3 regions of the Priestia sp. 53B2 genome follow, and region 3 is predicted to be linked to each of the others. Evidence: riboswitches for the same ligand, from Rfam matches in the RefSeq annotation. Region 3 holds a riboswitch; each other region holds the start of a gene.

Region 1 (6,530 bases), on a different contig from region 3:
CGTCTCATAATTTAAATGAAGTCGAGAAGATTTGTACACGTGTAGCAATTATGAAAAATGGGGTCATTTTAATAGAAGGTACAATGGAAGAGCTGCGCTTTCAATATCAAGCGAAAAAAACGGTGATGATCAAACATGATCCTTATCCAAACAGTCACAAAGAATACATTCAACAGTTTTTCCGTACGTTGAGTCCCGAAGTTGAATACCATCACATGTACACAAAAGTGATGCTTCAAAAAGAAAGAAATATTCCTCTTATTATTCGCGAATTAATTCAATGCGGCATCGACATTTATCAAGTTCACGTCGAAGAACCTTCTTTAGAAGAAATCTTTTTGCAAAAAAATATTGTGGATCACTCACAGGTGAGTTAATGGGCGAAAGACCGTTGGTTTACTACTCAGCCTGAATACATTATTTATAAATACCAGTTAGGAAGCTTCTGACAAAAACATGTTCATTTTCTCAAGAAACTGATAAGATAGCTAATGACATTTAAAAATAAGAAAGGATTTCGATTATGTTATCAGCTATCAATTCAGTAGATTATACCATTTTCCACGCGGTGAATCAGTATGCCTCACACGTAAAGCCTCTAGATTCGCTGATGGTATTCTTTGCAGATTATGCCCAGTATGTACTTATCGTTTTACTCGGCTTATTTTTACTTATTAATAAAAACGGCAGCCGTGTTGTAGCATTTCAAGCTTTATGTGCTTGTGCCACAGGAGTCATTATCAATAAAGTGATTAGTTTATTTGCTTATCGAGATCGTCCGTTTATCTCTCACCACGTGAATCAGCTTATTGATCACGCCGCAAATTCTTCATTTCCAAGCGATCATGCTACATCTGCATTAGTTATCACTTTTACCATTTGGCTGCATTTCAAACGTTCAGGGCGCATGTGGGTTGTCATGGGCGTACTCATTGCCTTTTCACGTGTATGGGTTGGCGTTCATTATCCATTCGATGTGTTAACAGGAGCCGTTTTAGGCTGCGTGCTGGCGCTGTTTATTCATTATGTTATTTTTAATACGAAACTGATGAGGACTATTACTAACTTGTCTATTTTTCGAAAATCTGCTTATGACAAACAGTCTCAATATTATTAAGAAAAAGTCGCAAATACGCGGCTTTTTTTATTGGGAAATTTTTAATGTATTTAATACTTGTTTTTTAAAATTAAATTGTGTACAATTAAATTACAGAAACGATAAATAAAAAACTTTTAATAAAATTAATGAAAAAGAGGAGAGGTTTATACATGAAAGCTTTATATGAAACAACAGTCGTTAACACAGGTGGAAGAACAGGAGAAGTTCACTCTTTAGATAACATCTTTAACTTAGACGTTGCAACACCTCCAGCGCTTGGTGGAGAAGCAACAACAGCAACAAACCCAGAGCAGCTGTTTGCAGCTGGATACAGTGCTTGTTTCAACAGCGCGTTAGAATTTATGTTGAAAAAACATAACGTAGAAATCAAAAGCAGTGAAGTAAAAGCTACTGTTCAGCTGCTTCCTGATAAAGCTGATCAAGGAGTGAAAATTGGAGTAGCGCTTGAAGCTCATATCGAAGGCTTAGATTTAGAAACAGCGAAAAAATACGTAGACCTAGCTCACTCATACTGCCCGTATTCAAAAGCAATCAGCGGTAATGTAGACGTAACGGTAGAAGTAGTTTAATTTCTTTAAAAAGCCCTGCTAAGCATGTAAAGCTTAGCAGGGCTTTTTTATTTGAATTTTCTCTATTCATTTGTAAGCGGTACTAGTATAATGAGGAGGAAAATGAATCATTCGCACAGTTTAGGTGCTCTTACATAGCGTAAGAGGTAACAGGGAATCGAGTGCAAATCTCGAGCGGTCCAGCCACTGTAAGCAGGGAGTTTTCTATCTTATTGTCACTCAAAACGAGGAAGGCGGTAGAAAATGATGATCTCAAGCCAGGAGACCTACCTATTCTGTACACTTGACTCTTCTAGGAAAGAGGCGGTGTATCAAGGTACGCAGTGAGCAATTGCTGTTTATTTTCATATGCCGACACATCCTCAATTTCTATAGAATTGAGGCTTTTTTACGTTTTATTTTAAAAAAAGGAGTGTAGGAAATGGAAGGTTTATCAGTTTTTTTACTTGTCTTTTTATTAGGAATCAGGCACGGATTGGATGCAGATCACTTAGCTTTTATTGATGGCCAGACTCGATATAATTGGCGAATGGGCAGCCGTTTTGCCCCGTGGGTCGGAACGCTGTTTTCACTAGGTCACGGAGGAATGGTGGCCGTCACGGCCGGGGTGCTGGGCGTGGTGATGAAGAATTTTACGTTTCCATCGTATTTCGATCATTTTGCATCTTGGGTATCCATTATCTCTCTCTTTCTAATCGGGACATTAAACACATATCATTTGCTTCGAACCAAAAATAAAGAGGAAGAGTTTCAGCTGAGTGGGTTAAAAGGAAAGTTTATTCCGAAAATCGCAAAAGGAACAACGAATCCTTTTTTAATTATTCTTGTAGGAGCATTGTTCGCTTTAGCAGCCGAAACGGTCAGTCAAACGGCCGTGTGGTCTCTAGCTGTAGGGAACGCAGGCAAGTATACGCCGCTTTTGTTAGGACTAGTGTTTATGTTTGGTATGATGCTGACAGATACAATCGATTCGATGATTGTACATAAAATGGTGAATGAATTGAGTAAATTTGGACAATCTGCTTCCCGCTTGATGGGCTGGGTTATTGTTGTTCTCGCGTATGGTGTGTCGTTCTATTTAGCATTCACTTTCTTTAACCCATGGGCCGAAGTAAACTTTGAAATGGTTGGCGTTATTCTGTTTATTTTTTTAGTGTCTATGTTTGTTTTTGTGAGTGTGAAGTCAAAAGGGAAAAATATTAAAATAAATGTCAATTAGTCAAACGAAAGCTTTAATCTGTTAAAGATTGAAGCTTTTTTGTATGAATTTGTTGAAGTTTATGGCTATTTTGGGTCGGTTATGAATAAGTTAAAGTATTATCTGTATTTAAAGGATGGAAAATTGTCTGAAAACCATTATAATTAAGGATAATTTAAGGTCGTTATGTGAAACGTAGAACATAGTTATACGTACGATAAATAAAAGCATTTAATGCAAGCAGCAGGGGTTGTTTGGAGGAGGAATTGATTTGAGTCAGGTAATGGTAGAACAAAGCGTGTTTAGTTATTTAAAAGAACACGAACAAGAGATGCTTGAAGATCTAGTTGGATTTGTGAAAAAAGAATCACCGTCCTACAGTAAAGAGTTAGTAGATCAGTGTGGAATGTATTTAACGCAGCTGTTTCATAAACGGTTAGGGGTAGGATACGAAATCATAGAAGAAAAAGAAGTAGGAAACCATTTGAAATTTACGATTGGAGAAGGAGAAAAGCAGCTTTTAATTATCGGTCACTTTGACACGGTATGGGAAAAGGGAAGGCTGAGTCTAAGAACAGAGGGAAACAAGCTGTATGGTCCGGGAATTTTAGACATGAAAGGCGGCATTGTACAATCTATATGGGCGATTAAAGCGATTCAAGAGCTTGGCTTATCGCTCGATAAAAAAATTGTGTTTTTCTGCAATTCGGATGAAGAGATTGGGTCAATTTCTTCTAAAAAATACATTGAAGAAGAAGCGCAAAGAAGTGAAGCAGTGCTAGTAGCGGAACCGGCGGTGGCGGGTTCAGGTGCGTTAAAAACGTCGCGCAAAGGAGCGGGAATTTTCACCGTAAAAGTATGGGGACGAGCAGCACACGCGGGTAATCACCACAAAGAAGGAATCAATGCGATTGAAGAGCTGGCGCGCCAAGTGATTTTCTTGCAGGGCTTAACAGATTATGAAAAAGGTACAACGGTGAACGTTGGGACATTTACGGGAGGCAGCGGTACAAATGTAGTGCCGGAATATGCAGAAGCGCACGTGGATTTACGTGTTTCTACAGAAGAAGAAGCAAAACGTATGACGGATATTATTTTGAATTTAACACCCATTTTAAAAGGGATTAAGCTCGAAGTAACGGGAGGCATGAATCGTCCTCCGATGGTCAAGTCTAAACAAACGGAAGAGTTATTTGAATGCGCTCAGTCAATCGCGGCCAAACTGGGCATGAAATTAGAAGAAGCAGCTGTTGGAGGCGGAAGTGATGGCAATTTTACAGCGGCCATTGGCGTTCCCACGTTGGATGGGTTAGGAGCATGCGGAAAAGGAATACATGCGGAATATGAACATATTCAAATTGATACGTTGTCCGAGCGTTCTTCTTTATTTGCGAATTTGCTGCTGCAAATATAAAAAAAGCCCGCCTCAAACGGCGGGGACTAATCTGAAAGCTTATATTGGGAGAGTATAAGCTTTCTTTTTTTATTTACTGCTTTCTTCTTGAAGAGAAAAGGCAGTTTCTTTCTTTTTGAATACCACTGCATCAAGAGCAAGGAATTGACTTCCTGCAAGGAACAAGTGAGCAGACATGGCAATTAAGGCGATATCAAACTCAAAGCCGCCTACAAATCCGCTTTTAAGCTTGGCTGTAAAAATAGCGCCAAGCATAACTGCTACAAATAAAGCAGCTACAACTCTTGTTGCTAGACCAAGAATAATAAGAACCCCACCTACAAGTTCAATGGTTGCAACAATATATGCCATGAAACCAGGGATTCCTAAGCTGTCGAAGAACCCTACTGTATTTTCAATCCCGCCTTGCCATTTTTGAAAGCCGTGTACTAAAAATGTAAAACCTAATACTAAACGAATAATAAGTGAACCAATTTCGACGTTTTTATTCACTTTACTTCCTCCTTTAAGTGTATTTGAAAAACACTACGTTATGTAGTGTAAAAGCCCGAAAAAATAAACGTAGCAATTAAATCAGAAAGTTTTTCTGATTTGGATAATTTTACAACATTATGAACATCACACTACACATTGTAGTGTGATGTTTGTCCCCAGTCAAGTAAAAATATAAAATTAGACCATTTGGCATACAAAAATTTTCTGAAGGGCACTTGAAAAATCCTTTAATTATGTACAAGTTAGTACCTTATTTTCAATCTTATTCTCCAACATGCTATACTGATGGCGGAGGTGTTACGATGCGCTTAGAAAATAAAAGAGTTATTGCGCTTGTTAGTGCAGACTTTGAAGATCTAGAACTATGGTATCCAGTGATGCGTCTTCGAGAAGAAGGAGCAGAAGTACATTTAGTTGGAGAAAAAGCAAACGAAACGTACATGGGGAAATACGGTGTTCCAGCTCTATCGGACTACGCGTTTAAAGATGTTGATCCAGCTGAATATGACGCTATTTTAGTACCTGGAGGCTGGGCGCCGGATAAACTGCGCCGCTACCCTGAAGTAATTGAAATGGTTCGTCATATGGATGAACAGCAAAAGCCAATCGGCCAAATCTGCCATGCAGGATGGGTATTAATCTCTGCAAAAATCTTAGATGGCCGAAACGTAACAAGTACCCCAGGAATCAAAGATGATATGGAAAATGCGGGAGCTATTTGGCATGATGAAGCAGTCGTAATCGACGGCCACATCATTTCAAGCCGCCGTCCGCCAGACCTTCCGCCTTACGCAAAAGCATTTGCTGATGTACTAGCAGAGCAATAAGAAAAAAGCCGAAACCACATTGGTTTCGGCTTTTTTATAAGATCCGCTAAAAAAAGAAATGATAAAGTAAATAAAAAAGTATCATTAAAAAAGCGAGCAGATGCATCTGCTCGCTTTTGCTCGTGTTTCTTATCAGTAACTTGCTTTTTGCAAGTGTAAAAACAAAATGATTACTTTCTTTATAAAATCCATGATTACGGTTTTTGTATGTTTCGTTGTTGTTAGGGCACAATTAGCATTGATTGTGCTTGCATGGATTTCATCCATTGCCGCGGTTTGTTTTTCCACATGATCGATTAACCTAAACGACGCAAGCCCTACCTCTCTTGCATCCTTACGGCTCCGAAGCCGATCCAGTGTGAATAAGTTTTGTTCAAAGACATGTGTCGAATGCCAGTATTTTTACCTTGCATTGTACGATACATCCTTTCAAGTTACTTTCACTATGTCCAGCTCTTAAAGAAAAGCCAGAAATCTAAATATAACACCTCAGTTGATCTATGTCAAATAGAAAATATGATTTTTTCACGTGAAACAATTGTAGCTAAAACATGTTTAAGTAAAGGGATATCCTTTTTATATAGAAGAGTTTTTTGATACGATAAGCTAGAGGAATCCTAGAGGAGGATGAAAAATGAATAAAAATGAACAGTTTCGAAATGACGTATTGAGCAGTGTAGAATCATTAACATATGAACAATTAAATCAACAGACAGCATCTAATACATGGAGCGTTATGCAAGTATTAGAACATTTATATTTGATGGAGCGCATGATCGTTTCACGTGTAAAGAATCAGTTAGAAAACGGTGTAGATCAGCCGACTGAAGATAAGCCGTTTCATTTAGCGGTAGACCGTTCGCGAAAAGTAGATGCACCGGCTCAAGTTACGCCTTCTAATGAAATG
Region 2 (6,530 bases), on a different contig from region 3:
TTCCAACAGGCTACACGTTTAACTTAGATGGTTCAACCATTTATCAGGCGCTGGCATCGCTGTTTATTGCTCAAATGTACGGCATCGACCTTTCCATTATGGATCAAATTCAGCTCCTTCTTGTGCTAATGTTAACCTCAAAAGGAATGGCTGGTGTACCAGGGGCATCGTTTGTAGTTGTACTTGCTACACTTGAATCTATGGGCTTCCCTCTTGAAGGCATGGCATTTATTGCAGGAATTGACCGCATTCTTGATATGATGCGTACCACAGTTAACGTAGTAGGAAATGCTTTAGCTGCAATTGTAATGTCCAAGTCAGAAGGCGAGTTTGATAAGCAAAAATCATTAAATTATATAAATGAATTAAAGAAATCAAACATAGCTTAAAACAAAAAAGCCGGGCAGCTGCCCGGCTTTTTTGTTTGGAGCTGCCTGTTATCTTTTTTGAAACATATGGTAAAATAAAAGAAATGAGAGACAAAGGAAGTGTCATAATGACGGAAACTGTTCAGTTAATTAAAAAGCTTGTTTCGATTCCCAGTCCTTCTGGAAATACAGAAAAGGTGATTTCATTTGTCGAAGACTATGTAAAAGAGCTAAATATTCAAACGTATCGCAATCGAAAAGGAGGCTTAGTCGCTACTATTCCCGGTAAAGATACAGATCACCACCGCATGCTGACGGCTCATGTCGATACATTAGGTGCTATGGTAAAAGAAATCAAACCGAGTGGGCGTCTGAAAATCGACTTGATTGGAGGATTTCGCTACAATTCTATTGAAGGAGAATATTGTGAAATTGAAACTTCATCAGGAGAAGTATTTACAGGAACCATCCTGATGCATCAAACATCTGTTCATGTGTATAAAGATGCAGGGAAAGCTGAGCGAAATCAAGAAAATATAGAAATTCGACTGGATGAAAAAGTACATAGCGCAGAAGATGTTCGCAGCCTTGGAATTGAAGTCGGCGACTTTGTTTCGTTTGATCCTCGTATAGAAATAACAAAAAGAGGTTTTATTAAATCTCGTCATCTCGATGATAAAGCAAGCGTAGCTTTATTGCTTCAGCTCATGAAAACAATTCAAGAAGAACAGATCGAACTGCCATACACTACGCACTTTCTCATTTCAAATAATGAAGAAATTGGATACGGAGGAAATTCGAACATTACGCCTCAAACAGTAGAATACTTAGCTGTTGATATGGGTGCTATGGGAGATGGACAATCTACCGATGAATACACCGTATCTATTTGTGTAAAAGATTCAAGTGGCCCTTATCATTATGGTTTGAGAAAGCATTTGGTGGAGCTAGCTAAGCAGCATGATATTCAGTACAAATTAGATATTTATCCGTTTTACGGATCAGACGCTTCTGCTGCTATTCGTGCCGGACACGATATCGTACACGGCTTAATTGGTCCAGGAATTGATTCTTCTCATGCGTTTGAGAGAACGCATCAAGATTCATTGAACCATACGTATAAGCTTCTTTATCACTATGTGCAGTCGAACATGGTTCTACTTTAAGAGAGGAATATTTAATTAGTGTATTTTTATGCAAAATAAAGAGCAGGACGGGATTGTGATGTCTGTACTTTCTTTTTTTAATAAATACTATATATTTTTTTACTGGTGAAGCAACAGTTGGTTAAAAAAGCACCCTTTTTAAAGAGGACTGCTTAAACCTTTTGTACATTGTGTTCATTTACAGAAGTTAAAATGTTTTTAAATTTTAAAAAGTTTCTTGTGACAAGTTTTGTAGAATGGGTTTTCAAAAGGAAATGGTTTCGGCATAATGTGGATATAGCGATCACTACAATAATCGGAGGCGAATCTTTTCATGTGGGTACTGACGGTATATGCTGGAAAAGAAATGAAAATGTTTGAATTTGAAACTGAAAAGCAGGCGAGAGAAGCGTTTGCTAAAACAAATGGCTGTAAAGTCCTTTCAGAAGTTGTGTATTATAATGATCCTCATTTAACATTAGTAGCTATATAATGAAAAAACAAGAGCTGATTTTATGCTCTTGTTTTTTTATAGATGCTTGTATCTTCCGAAAAGAATAGAGTTGAAATAAAAAAAAATGTACGCTATGATATGGTAGTTACTTCTATTATTCTGATAGTTTAAAAGGTTCATATATATCAAACAGCAACAGTAAAGATGCCAAGAAGGCTTAATAGGGAAACTGGTGAAAGGCCAGTACTGTCCCCGCAACTGTAAGTGTGGACGAACGAGTATAACCACTGTGAAGAAATCACGGGAAGGTTCTCAAGTAGAATGATACACAAGTCAGGAGACCTGTCTTTATTGTGAAGTTTCTATTTCTCCGGGGAGCGGGAAGGAAGACGTTGGCTTAAAGTGGCATTCGTGTACACTCTTATTCTGACGTTTTACCCGCTCGCATATTAGCGAAGCGGGTTTTTCTCGTAGCGTAAAACTACATATCGTGCAAAAAAGGTGCGCAATGTTCACATTGCGTTAAATGGGAAGTCTGGTGTGAAGCCAGCGCGGTACCCGCCACTGTGAAGAGGAGCTGATTGCATATGCCACTGTATTCGGGAAGGCGCAATCAAGTGATGAATCGAAGTCAGGAAACCGGCCTTTTTCTAATGCGAAGCTTACCCTACGGGATATAGGTGGAAGTGCAAAAACTTAGTTTGAATTTTCTGCGCCTCTATCATTGATAGAGGCGCTTTTTTTAGTAAAGGAGCGATGAGTGTGACGACGTGGAACTTAAATGGAACAAAACATCACGTATTGATTTGTAATGGAAGCAGCTGTATGAGAAAAGGTGGAGAAGAAGCCACGCAAGCTATTCGAAATAAGGTGACGGAACTGGATTTGGATGAAACGGTTCATACAACGCGTACGCGCTGTAACGGACGATGCAAAGATGCTCCAGTAGCTATCGTGTATCCTTCAGGAGATTGGTACAAGCAGGTCACTGAAACCGTCGCTCACCGAATTGTCGAAGAGCATTTAGCAGGAGGCTGCAGTATAAGGGAATCGCTTATCTATGAATATGATCAAAACGGTTTCGTTTCTCCGGAAAACAGTGACTCCATAGAAGGAATTGACAAAGTAAAAAGTAACGCATAAAGGAGGAGCTAGCATGAAAGGTAAACTGTTAGTTATTGGATTTGGGCCAGGAAGCTTTGAACATATTACACAGCGAGCAAGAGAAGCCATTCAAGAAAGTGATATGATCATCGGTTATAAAACCTATGTGGAACTAATTCAAGGACTGTTAACGAATCAGCAAATTATTAGTACGGGAATGACCGAAGAAGTAAGCCGTGCACAAGAAGCTGTAAAGCAAGCTGAAGCAGGAAAAACCGTAGCTGTTATTTCAAGCGGAGATGCAGGAGTATACGGAATGGCAGGCCTTGTGTATGAAGTGTTGATTGAAAAAGGCTGGAAAAAAGAAACGGGCGTAGAGCTGGAAGTAATTCCTGGCATTTCGGCTATTAATTCATGCGCATCTCTCCTTGGAGCGCCCGTGATGCACGATGCTTGTACGATTAGTTTAAGTGACCACCTTACGCCTTGGGAGCTAATCGAAAAAAGAATTGAAGCAGCTGCACAAGCAGATTTTGTAGTGGCTTTTTACAACCCAAAAAGCGGAAGACGAACAAGACAAATTGTTGAAGCACAAAGAATTCTATTAAAGTACCGTTCCCCTGATACGCCTGTTGGCCTTGTGAAAAGCGCTTATCGTGACCGTGAAGAAGTCGTAATGACTAACTTAAAAGACATGTTAAACCACGAAATAGGCATGCTGACTACCGTTGTTGTCGGAAATTCATCTACGTTCTTTTACGACGATTTAATGATTACACCGCGAGGATATCAGCGGAAATATACCCTCAACCAAACAGAGCAGCCGCTAAGACCGCATCAGCGACTTCGAAAAGAAGCAGAACCATGGGCTCTCGATCAAGAAGAGACTGTAGAGCAAACAGCTTCAGCTATTGAAGCAGTTCAGGACACAAGAGAAGAAAAAGCAACTTCACGAGCTCTTGCAGAAGAAGCGCTTCAAGCAATTTTAGGTGAAACCACTTCTGCGGTCGTACACCAGTCAATACAGTCTATTTTCGAAGTGGCGGTTAGTCCAGGACTTGCAAATAAGAAATTCACGCCTGTTCAAATGACCACACTAGCAGAAGTTGTTGGTGAAAAAGGTACGATGGAGTATACACCTGACCATCAAATCAAACTGCAAATTCCAACGGCTCAGCCAGACGTGATTATTAAAAAGCTCCAAGCAGCTTCCTTTTTACTATCTCCGGTCGGAGACGTGTTCACAATCAAAGCGTGTGATTTTTGTGACGGAGAAAAAAGCGATGCTATTCCACATACGGAAGAATTACAAAAACGCCTTGGGGGAATGGACATGCCAAAAGAGCTGAAGCTTGGTATTAATGGATGCGGTATGGCCTGTTATGGTGCTGTTCAAGAAGATATCGGCATTGTCTATAGAAAAGGTGCTTTTGATTTATTTTTAGGAGCTAAAACGGTTGGACGCAATGCGCATTCAGGTCAAATTGTGGCGGAAGGCATAGCGCCCGATGACATTGTTGAAATAGTGGAGAACATTGTCCATGAATATAAAGAAAAAGGTCATCCTAATGAGCGATTTCATAAATTTTTTAAGCGTGTGAAGAACGTTTATGGATTCGACTATCAAGATATAACACCAAAAATAAAAGTAGAACCAGCTCCGTGTGGAGATTAAAAAATGGGAGGGCATTATATGAAATCAGTTTTATTTGTCGGTCATGGAAGCAGAGATCCTGAAGGGAACGATCAAATTCGCGAATTTATTTCGACTATGAAGCATGATTGGGACGCATCTATTTTAGTAGAAACGTGTTTTCTAGAGTTTGAACGCCCAAATGTAAGTCAAGGTATTGATACATGTGTGGCAAAAGGAGCACAAGATGTAGTTGTAATTCCAATTATGCTCTTGCCTGCTGGCCACTCTAAAATACATATTCCGGCGGCTATAGATGAAGCTAAGGAAAAATATCCACACGTAAACTTCGTATACGGACGTCCCATTGGCGTTCATGAAGAAGCCCTTGAAATTTTAAAAACGAGATTACAAGAATCAGGAGAGAATTTAGAAACTCCAGCTGAAGACACGGCTGTTATCGTCTTAGGGCGAGGAGGAAGTGATCCTGATGCAAACAGTGATTTATATAAAATTACGCGCCTTCTTTGGGAAAAAACAAATTATAAAATCGTCGAAACTTCTTTTATGGGCGTGACCGCTCCACTGATTGATGAAGGCGTGGAGCGATGTTTGAAATTGGGCGCTAAAAAAGTGGTTATTCTCCCGTATTTCTTATTTACAGGAGTATTAATTAAGCGATTAGAAGAAATGGTGAAGCAGTATAAATTGCAGCATGAAAACATTGAGTTTAAGCTAGCCGGCTATTTCGGTTTTCACCCAAAACTGCAGACAATTTTAAAAGAACGTGCTGAAGAAGGATTAGAAGGTGAAGTGAAAATGAACTGCGATACGTGTCAATATCGCCTCGGCATTATGGAGCATATTGATCACCACCATCATCACGATCATGACCATGATCACGGACACCATCACCACGATCACCATCATGACCACGACCACCATGAAGATAAGGTCGGCGAGCTAAAATGATTTTATTGTTAGCAGGAACTAGCGATGCACGTGCATTAGCCGTTCAAGTGAAAAAAGCAGGTCATGAGGTTACGGCAACGGTTGTAACCGAAAACGCAGCTATCGAATTACAGCGAGCAGAAGTGAAAGTGAAAATTGGACGTCTCACAAAAGAAGATATGACGGATTTTGTAAACGAACATCGTGTAAAAGCTATTGTGGATGCAAGTCATCCTTTTGCGGAAGAAGCATCTAAAAATGCTATCGGCGCGGCTGCTGAAACAGCGATTCCTTACATACGCTATGAGCGGGCTTCGCAGGCTTTTACCTATGATAATATGACGATGGTTTCCACGTATGAAGAAGCAGCAGAAGTAGCTGCTGAGAAAAAAGGAGTTATTATGCTGACAACAGGCAGCAAAACGCTGCAGGTTTTTACAGAAAAGCTGCTTCCTCTTTCAGATGTACGGCTTGTTGCTCGTATGCTTCCAAGGCTGGATAATATGGAAAAGTGCCAGCAATTAGGATTTCCGCAAAAAAATATTATTGCTATTCAAGGGCCGTTTACAAAAGAGTTTGATCGAGCGCTGTATAAGCAATACGGAGTGACGGTCATGGTCACAAAAGAAAGCGGAAAAGTTGGATCTGTGGATGAAAAAGTGGAAGCAGCCAAAGAGTTAGGCTTAGATATTATTATGATTGGGCGACCGAAAATTGAGTATGGGACCGTGTATTCCACGTTTGAAGAAGTGGTTCATGCTTTAGTAAACCAAACTAGGAGTTGATTGAGATGGATTTTCGTACAGAATTTAAACCGTTAACTGTTCAGCCTCAGCAAATTGAAGGGAAAAGTTTTGAAATGATTACAGAAGAGC
Region 3 (6,530 bases):
GGCTTTGGAATGATTGCGACTTTTCTATTTCTTGTCATTAGTAAACGCTTGTCCGTGGTTGTTGCTTTTATTTTTGTCGCTATCCTCTTTAGTGTAATTGGAGGTTTTAGTGCTGATATGGGCGATATGATGATGAATGGTATTTTAAAAGTAGCTCCTACGGCCATTATGATCGTTTTTGCTATTTTATATTTTTGACTAATGATTGACGTCGGTTTATTTGATCCTATGATTTCTCGTATCCTAAACCTTGTGAAAGGCGATCCTTTAAAAGTCGTAATGGCAACTGCCGTTATTACAATGATTGTTGGCTTAGACGGAGACGGCTCTTCTACATTTTTAATTACAGTTTCCGCCTTGCTTCCTTTGTACACAAAACTGGGAATGAACCGACTAATACTGGCTTGCGTTATTAGTTTAAGCGCAGGTGTTATGAATATGATTCCTTGGGGAGGTCCTCTCGTAAGAGCCGCAGCAAGTTTGCAATTAGAAGTATCAGATCTATTTAACCCTCTGATTCCAGCTATGGCAGCGGGATTGATGTGGACTTTATTTTCAGCATATCTACTAGGAAAAAGAGAGAAAGCGCGCTTAGGAACCATTCATTTAAAAGGTTCATCAATGGCTTTTGCTGAACAGCTTTTAGTTCATGAGACCCCTGGGAAGCCACCTAGACTCTTTTGGTTTAATGCCTTATTGACACTGTGCTTAATGACTCTCTTGGTGGTAGACATACTCCCTATTCCTATTTTATTTGCTATTGCTTTTGCCATTGCTTTATTTGTTAATTTTCCTCATCCAAAAGAACAGCAGGAAAGAATCTTAAGTCATGCAAACAGCTTTGTAATGGTTAGTACATTGGTTTTTGCAGCCGGAATCTTTACAGGTGTTTTTACAGAAACAAAAATGATGGATGCCATGGCTAATACCATTGTCAGCCTCACTCCTGAATGGCTAGGCTCTCACCTTCCCTTAGTTGTAGCAATAACGAGCCTTCCTCTTAGCTTTATATTTTCACCTGATGCTTATTACTTTGGCATTTTACCTGTTATTAGCCATACAGCAGCTAATTTTGGTGTAGACCCTGTAGAAATAGGACGAGCAGCTTTATTGGGACATTCCACAACTGGGTTTCCTCTATCTCCTTTAGTACCCGCTACTTTCATTCTGATTGGGCTGGTTGAAGTAGATTTCGGGGAGCATCAAAAGTTTCTTTTTAAGTGGGCCTTTGGGACAACTATTGTCATGACAATTACAGCCATTTTAACGAATGCTATTTCCCTTTAGACTCCTACCATAAAAAAGGAAGCCGACTACCATAAGGCAATCGGCTCACACATGTAGGATATTGATTTAACACTAACAAAGTACAACACAACACTAATAATTATATAATATATTTCATCATTTTGAAAGCGATTTCATATATATTTTTAAAAATATTTTGTTATTTATTTTTCATAGAAAAAAACCACGTTTCAGCCAATTCGAAACGTGGTTCTTTTCTGTAAGGACTTGCCCTACAGGCTATAAATGTAAGTTACGTTCATTATAGCATGAGCTCGTATACAGATTCTATGGTAATTAATGTATGATCTCGTTACATTATAACCGGTTCTATTTTTCTGTCCATGTGCAGCGTATTCCATGGCTCATCCTGTTCAGCAACCCTTTCGATAAAACCTTGTGAAGTCCAGAATGGGATAGCCCCCGGTAAAAAAGGATGAGTATGCAGATACAACGTGTCATAAAAATGATTTTGAGCAAATTGTTCCACTGCCTTTAACAGCTGCTGTCCAATGCCTAGACGCCGGTATGCTGGATCGACATAGCATTTTACAATCTCGGCTGCAGTTTTATGTTCATATCGCTTTTTTAATGCATGAAACCTTCCATCGTAAGCGTATAAACCAATTGTTCCAACTACTTGTTGATTTTCTGTGACAGCTGCAAAAAAAGCAGCGCCTTTCGCTTGAACATAATGTTCATTAAAATGAAGCAAATCCACAGGAAGCTGATTTTTTTCCAGCATAGGAAATAGCTCATTCCGCATATTCATGACAAACTGAATCACTTCAGCATCCTTTTCTTTTACTTCTTTAATTTGATACATTTGTACTTCTTGCACGTTTACTGTCACATCCTTTTATCTATCATTGTATACTTTCTCTTTTTCCTATAGGAACAACACAATATTGACTACGGCGTTACATCTAAATGCTGAGTCAGCATATAATACTCGCTTGGATTTGTTGTCCAGTTTTTCACTTTTTGATTATAAGCAACAACAATGTTTGGATGTACAATCGATGATGCCAGCATTTCCCCATTAATCAAAGCGGTTGCTTGCTTAGCTAACTGATCTCGCTTTGCGTCATCTACGGTTGAATTTAACTGCTGAATCATTTTTGTTAGCTTATCATCATTAATCCGGCTGGCATTTAAACCACCGCCCGGCAAATAGTTCGTACTTAAATAATAGCTTGCATCTCCTCTAGGGGCAGTGATAAGACTGTACAGTGCTAAATCCCAATCGTCTTTTGCCATTAAATATTCATCGCTGTCCTCAACGAGATGAATCTTAATAGTAATTCCTAACTCTTTCGCATTAGACTGTATAAGCTGAGCAATCAAAGGAAGTTCTGGAAGAGAGCTGTATGTGACAAGAGAGAGCGATAATGGCTTTTCATTTTTGATTGCTTTGCCATTTTTGATTTGATAGCCTGCTTTCTCTAAATATTTTTTAGCAGATGTCATACCTCTTTGCTCATTAGTAGTATTATCAGCAAAAGGAAATTGGGGTAAAAATGGACTTCGAGCCGATGCCGCTTGATTGTTCATTATGCTGCTGACAATTTCTTTTCGGTTCAGTAAGGTATCGATAGCTTTTCTTACATTTTCGTCTTTTAATGCGTCATTGGTTTGATTATAAAGTAATAAATGAGTACGTACACTAGGTACTCCACTTACCTTAAAAGACGGATCTGTTTGTAAAGTGCCCAAACTTTCTAAAGGCGGGCGATAAATAATATCGGCTGTTCCAGATTGAAGAGCAGCAACTCGCGCATTAGCATCTTCGTTAAATGCAAAAGTCGCGTTTTTCAATTTCACTTTTCCATTCCAATAATCCTCATACCTTTCTAATTTCACTTGATTTCCTTGATCAAAAGACAAGACGTGAAATGGACCCGTGCCAATGGGCTTCTTAGCTATATGAGAAGCATTAACGTCTATAATGGCTGTGTTTGGATGCACTAATTCAGAAGGGAATTTAGGCATTGGTTCTTTTAACGTAATTGTCAGGGTGTGACCGTTCGCTTTCATTTCTTTGATTTTTAAAGCGTTTCTCATTGCATAGCTTTGGTCTATTGCTCTTTGAAGAGAAGACTTCACGGCATTTGCATCCAGCGCTTTTCCATTTTGAAACGTGATGTTCTTTCTTATCGTAAATGTCCATGTAAGGCCGTTATCTTTCGTTTCCCACTTTTCAGCAAGCCAAGGCTTTATTTTTAAATCGTCGCTGATTTTGACAAGCGTTTCCCCCACTCCTGCACGGACTGCCGTATAATCATCATCGGTATGAGGATCAAGGGTTGCAGGTGTAAAATTAAATAAAAATGTCACACTTTTATCCGTTTTCTTTCTTTCTTTTATACTTATGCTCTCTTCATTAGGAGCGCAAGCAGTGAGGCAAAGTAACACAAGAAATATCATAGATACGAGTTTTTTATTATTTATCATTGATTTTTCCACCTTCTATTTTAATACACAAAAAAAGCACTTCTAAAAAGAAGTGCTTGTCTTCACAACAAATCTAGATAAACGTATCCCTTGTTTATCTTATTTTTGATTCTGCCAAAACACCTCCCTATCCTCGTAGGTTATTGTGTGCTGCGATTTATGGCAGGTTTCCTGGCTTCAAGTCATCGCCTTATACCGCCTTCCCGTCTCTAAATAGACAGTGGCTTTTTGGCATAAGGCTCCTTGTTACAGTGGCGGGACCGCTCCGGATTTTCACCGGATTCCCTTTTAAGGCAATTGAAAAACAATTGCCACCATAAAAGCTGGTTATTTAATTTAGTAGCGTGCTCTTGAAACTCTAGAAGTAGAAGCTGATGGTGAAACATCTTCATCATCAAATCCAGTGGCAATAACGGTTACCATCATTTCGTCCTTTAAATCTTCATTGATCACAGACCCAAAAATCATATTTAAGTCCTGATCAGAAGCAGACGTGACAATATCTGCTGCTTCCTGTACTTCGTAAAGACTCAGGCTGCTGCCGCTCGTAATGTTCAACAGCACACCTCTTGCCCCATCAATCGATGCATCTAGCAGCGGACTAGAAATCGCTTTTTTCGCTGCTTCAATTGCCCGGTCTGATCCGGAAGCTCGTCCGATACCCATAAGCGCAAATCCTTGATTAGACATGATTGTTTTTACATCAGCAAAGTCAAGGTTAATCAGCCCCGGAACAGCGATTAAATCTGAAATACCTTGAATACCTTGGCGAAGAACATTATCTGCTTCACGGAATGCTTCAAGCATAGGCGTCTTTTTATCGACAATTTCAAGCAAGCGGTCGTTTGGAATCACAATAAGGGTATCTACCGATTCATTCATCGCAGTAATACCGCCTACTGCTTGCTTTGTACGTTTATTTCCTTCAAACTTGAACGGGCGAGTGACTACTCCAATTGTTAAAGCATTTAGTTCACGGGCAATTTGGGCAATAACCGGAGCTGCTCCAGTGCCGGTTCCTCCGCCCATGCCAGCTGTTACGAATACCATATCTGCGCCTTGCAGTACTTCTTGAATTTGTTCTCTGCTTTCTTCGGCTGCTTCTCTTCCCACTTCTGGATTAGCTCCTGCACCTAATCCTCGCGTTAATGCCGCACCAATCTGCATTTTCACATCTGCTTTAGATAAGTTAAGCGCCTGAGCATCCGTATTAACGGCGATAAATTCTACTCCTTGTACACCGTGTTCAATCATACGGTTAACGGTGTTATTTCCTCCACCACCGACTCCAATTACTTTAATTCGCACTAGTGGCGATACATCTGCATCAAATCCAAACATTCTAAGTTCCTCCTCAATGATCAAAATTACTTTCTCTTATTATCCGAAAAAACACGTGAAGAACCTTTTACTCCTATGTTTAACGCGTAACTGTTCTTTTGTTTTACAGATTTTATACACTTCTCTTTTAACCTTTAAAACTTTACATCTTTATGTAAATTTATTGTTGTTCTAAAATTAGTACGCCGAACTCTTTTATGGTTTTTCCACTCAAAACGGCATATAAGCTTATTGTATCATTCATTTGACAGATGTCTGTATTTAATTTTGAGTAAGATGTGACTAAGAGAATAATATTTTTATAGACAAAATGAGAAAAAGCCCTTAGAAATAAGGGCTTCTCTAGATAATAAACCGTTTTATAATTTTCCAGTTAAGAATTGAGCTTCTCCCATGCCAAAGCTCCAGTCAGCATTACCGTTTTCAACAATCGAAATCATAATGTCGTTTGGCTGAATGCCGCAGCTCTCTCCAAGCTCTTTTACAATTAATCTGTAAAGAGCTTGCTTTTGCTCTTCTGTCCGCTGTTTACTCGTTACACTTATAATAACCAAATCCTTGCTTCTCTCAAAGCCTAGACCTGTATCTTCAATAATCATTTCATGAGCAGGATGCTGATGTACAATTTGATAACGATCGCGTTCTGGCACGCCAAAGGCTTCTAGCATCGCTCGGTGAGCAGCGTCTAGCAGTTTTTTTAACTCTTTTTCATCTCTTCCTTCTATTACATCAAATCTAAGTAATGGCATACTAAGTAACCTCCAGCTTTTTGTCTAATGTATTATTGCTTCATCATATCACAACTATCGTTTGTTAAAAAAAGATATGCTATTCACAATGTGCTCTCTAGTGAAAGAGACCTCAAACGCTTCAATAAAAGCTGAACCTAATAAAAAGAAATGAGCAGCATAACGGCTCATTTCATTAGTACAAAAACATTTATAATAAGAGCTAAAATACATACAGATACAATGGCAATGAGTACGTTCATCACGAGGTTTTGCGAGGATGTTTTGGCTTGTTTTTTCATATCAGCCCGACTCATCTGTTGCTTTTCATGATCACTTTTAGACATCACGTAGCCTCTCCTATTCATCAAAATGTCAGCAGTGTGTAAATGATTTTTGAGAAACCTTGATCCAGTTCTTTTGTATAGACAGCAGCACATGCAGGTTATCACCAGTTATTTTAGCATGTTTTGTCAAATAAGTGGACTATGTAGCACTTCAATTTAGTATTCACGGCCAAATATATTTAAATTCGTTGCTTTTCTCTTCTTTTCTCGCTATTGTTTGAGAAGAAGGATAATTAGATACGATAAAGGATGATACGATATTGAATAACCATACGCAGCTGCCTCAGTATATCTACACATACGCATGCAGCGAAGAGGAACTCTCACTATGTCAATTAGAGAGACGCTCTCTTTTTGAAATTGAAACTGAGAA

Evidence for each region. Region 3 has a riboswitch for cobalamin ahead of nikA (nickel ABC transporter substrate-binding protein). Riboswitches for the same ligand answer to the same signal wherever they lie in the genome.
Region 1: another riboswitch for cobalamin. It lies ahead of ACN6NE_RS12545 (HoxN/HupN/NixA family nickel/cobalt transporter); the one in region 3 lies ahead of nikA (nickel ABC transporter substrate-binding protein).
Region 2: another riboswitch for cobalamin. It lies ahead of ACN6NE_RS25220 ((2Fe-2S) ferredoxin domain-containing protein); the one in region 3 lies ahead of nikA (nickel ABC transporter substrate-binding protein).

What each region holds. Positions count from the first base shown of each region.
Region 1 is NZ_JBLZXA010000015.1:60,541-67,070, forward strand. Features, by position in the region: gene ACN6NE_RS12530 (ABC transporter ATP-binding protein) at 1-377, shown strand, start outside; gene ACN6NE_RS12535 (undecaprenyl-diphosphatase) at 524-1,117, shown strand; gene ACN6NE_RS12540 (organic hydroperoxide resistance protein) at 1,270-1,689, shown strand; cobalamin riboswitch at 1,795-1,977, shown strand; gene ACN6NE_RS12545 (HoxN/HupN/NixA family nickel/cobalt transporter) at 2,111-2,908, shown strand; gene ACN6NE_RS12550 (M20 family metallopeptidase) at 3,138-4,301, shown strand; gene ACN6NE_RS12555 (DoxX family protein) at 4,371-4,793, opposite strand; gene ACN6NE_RS12560 (type 1 glutamine amidotransferase domain-containing protein) at 5,099-5,623, shown strand; gene ACN6NE_RS12565 (hypothetical protein) at 5,756-5,911, opposite strand; gene ACN6NE_RS12570 (DinB family protein) at 6,258-6,530, shown strand, end outside.
Region 2 is NZ_JBLZXA010000030.1:115,642-122,171, reverse strand. Features, by position in the region: gene ACN6NE_RS25235 (cation:dicarboxylate symporter family transporter) at 1-389, shown strand, start outside; gene ACN6NE_RS25230 (M42 family metallopeptidase) at 497-1,534, shown strand; gene ACN6NE_RS25225 (hypothetical protein) at 1,848-2,006, shown strand; cobalamin riboswitch at 2,153-2,331, shown strand; cobalamin riboswitch at 2,450-2,629, shown strand; gene ACN6NE_RS25220 ((2Fe-2S) ferredoxin domain-containing protein) at 2,730-3,110, shown strand; gene cobJ (precorrin-3B C(17)-methyltransferase) at 3,124-4,746, shown strand; gene ACN6NE_RS25210 (sirohydrochlorin chelatase) at 4,765-5,676, shown strand; gene cobK (precorrin-6A reductase) at 5,673-6,440, shown strand; gene ACN6NE_RS25200 (precorrin-8X methylmutase) at 6,446-6,530, shown strand, end outside.
Region 3 is NZ_JBLZXA010000018.1:26,182-32,711, reverse strand. Features, by position in the region: partial or broken gene ACN6NE_RS13585 (CitMHS family transporter) at 1-1,287, shown strand, start outside; gene ACN6NE_RS13580 (GNAT family N-acetyltransferase) at 1,601-2,128, opposite strand; gene nikA (nickel ABC transporter substrate-binding protein) at 2,200-3,741, opposite strand; cobalamin riboswitch at 3,885-4,075, opposite strand; gene ftsZ (cell division protein FtsZ) at 4,078-5,082, opposite strand; gene ACN6NE_RS13565 (tautomerase family protein) at 5,442-5,831, opposite strand; gene ACN6NE_RS13560 (hypothetical protein) at 5,999-6,157, opposite strand; gene ACN6NE_RS13555 (TRM11 family SAM-dependent methyltransferase) at 6,418-6,530, shown strand, end outside.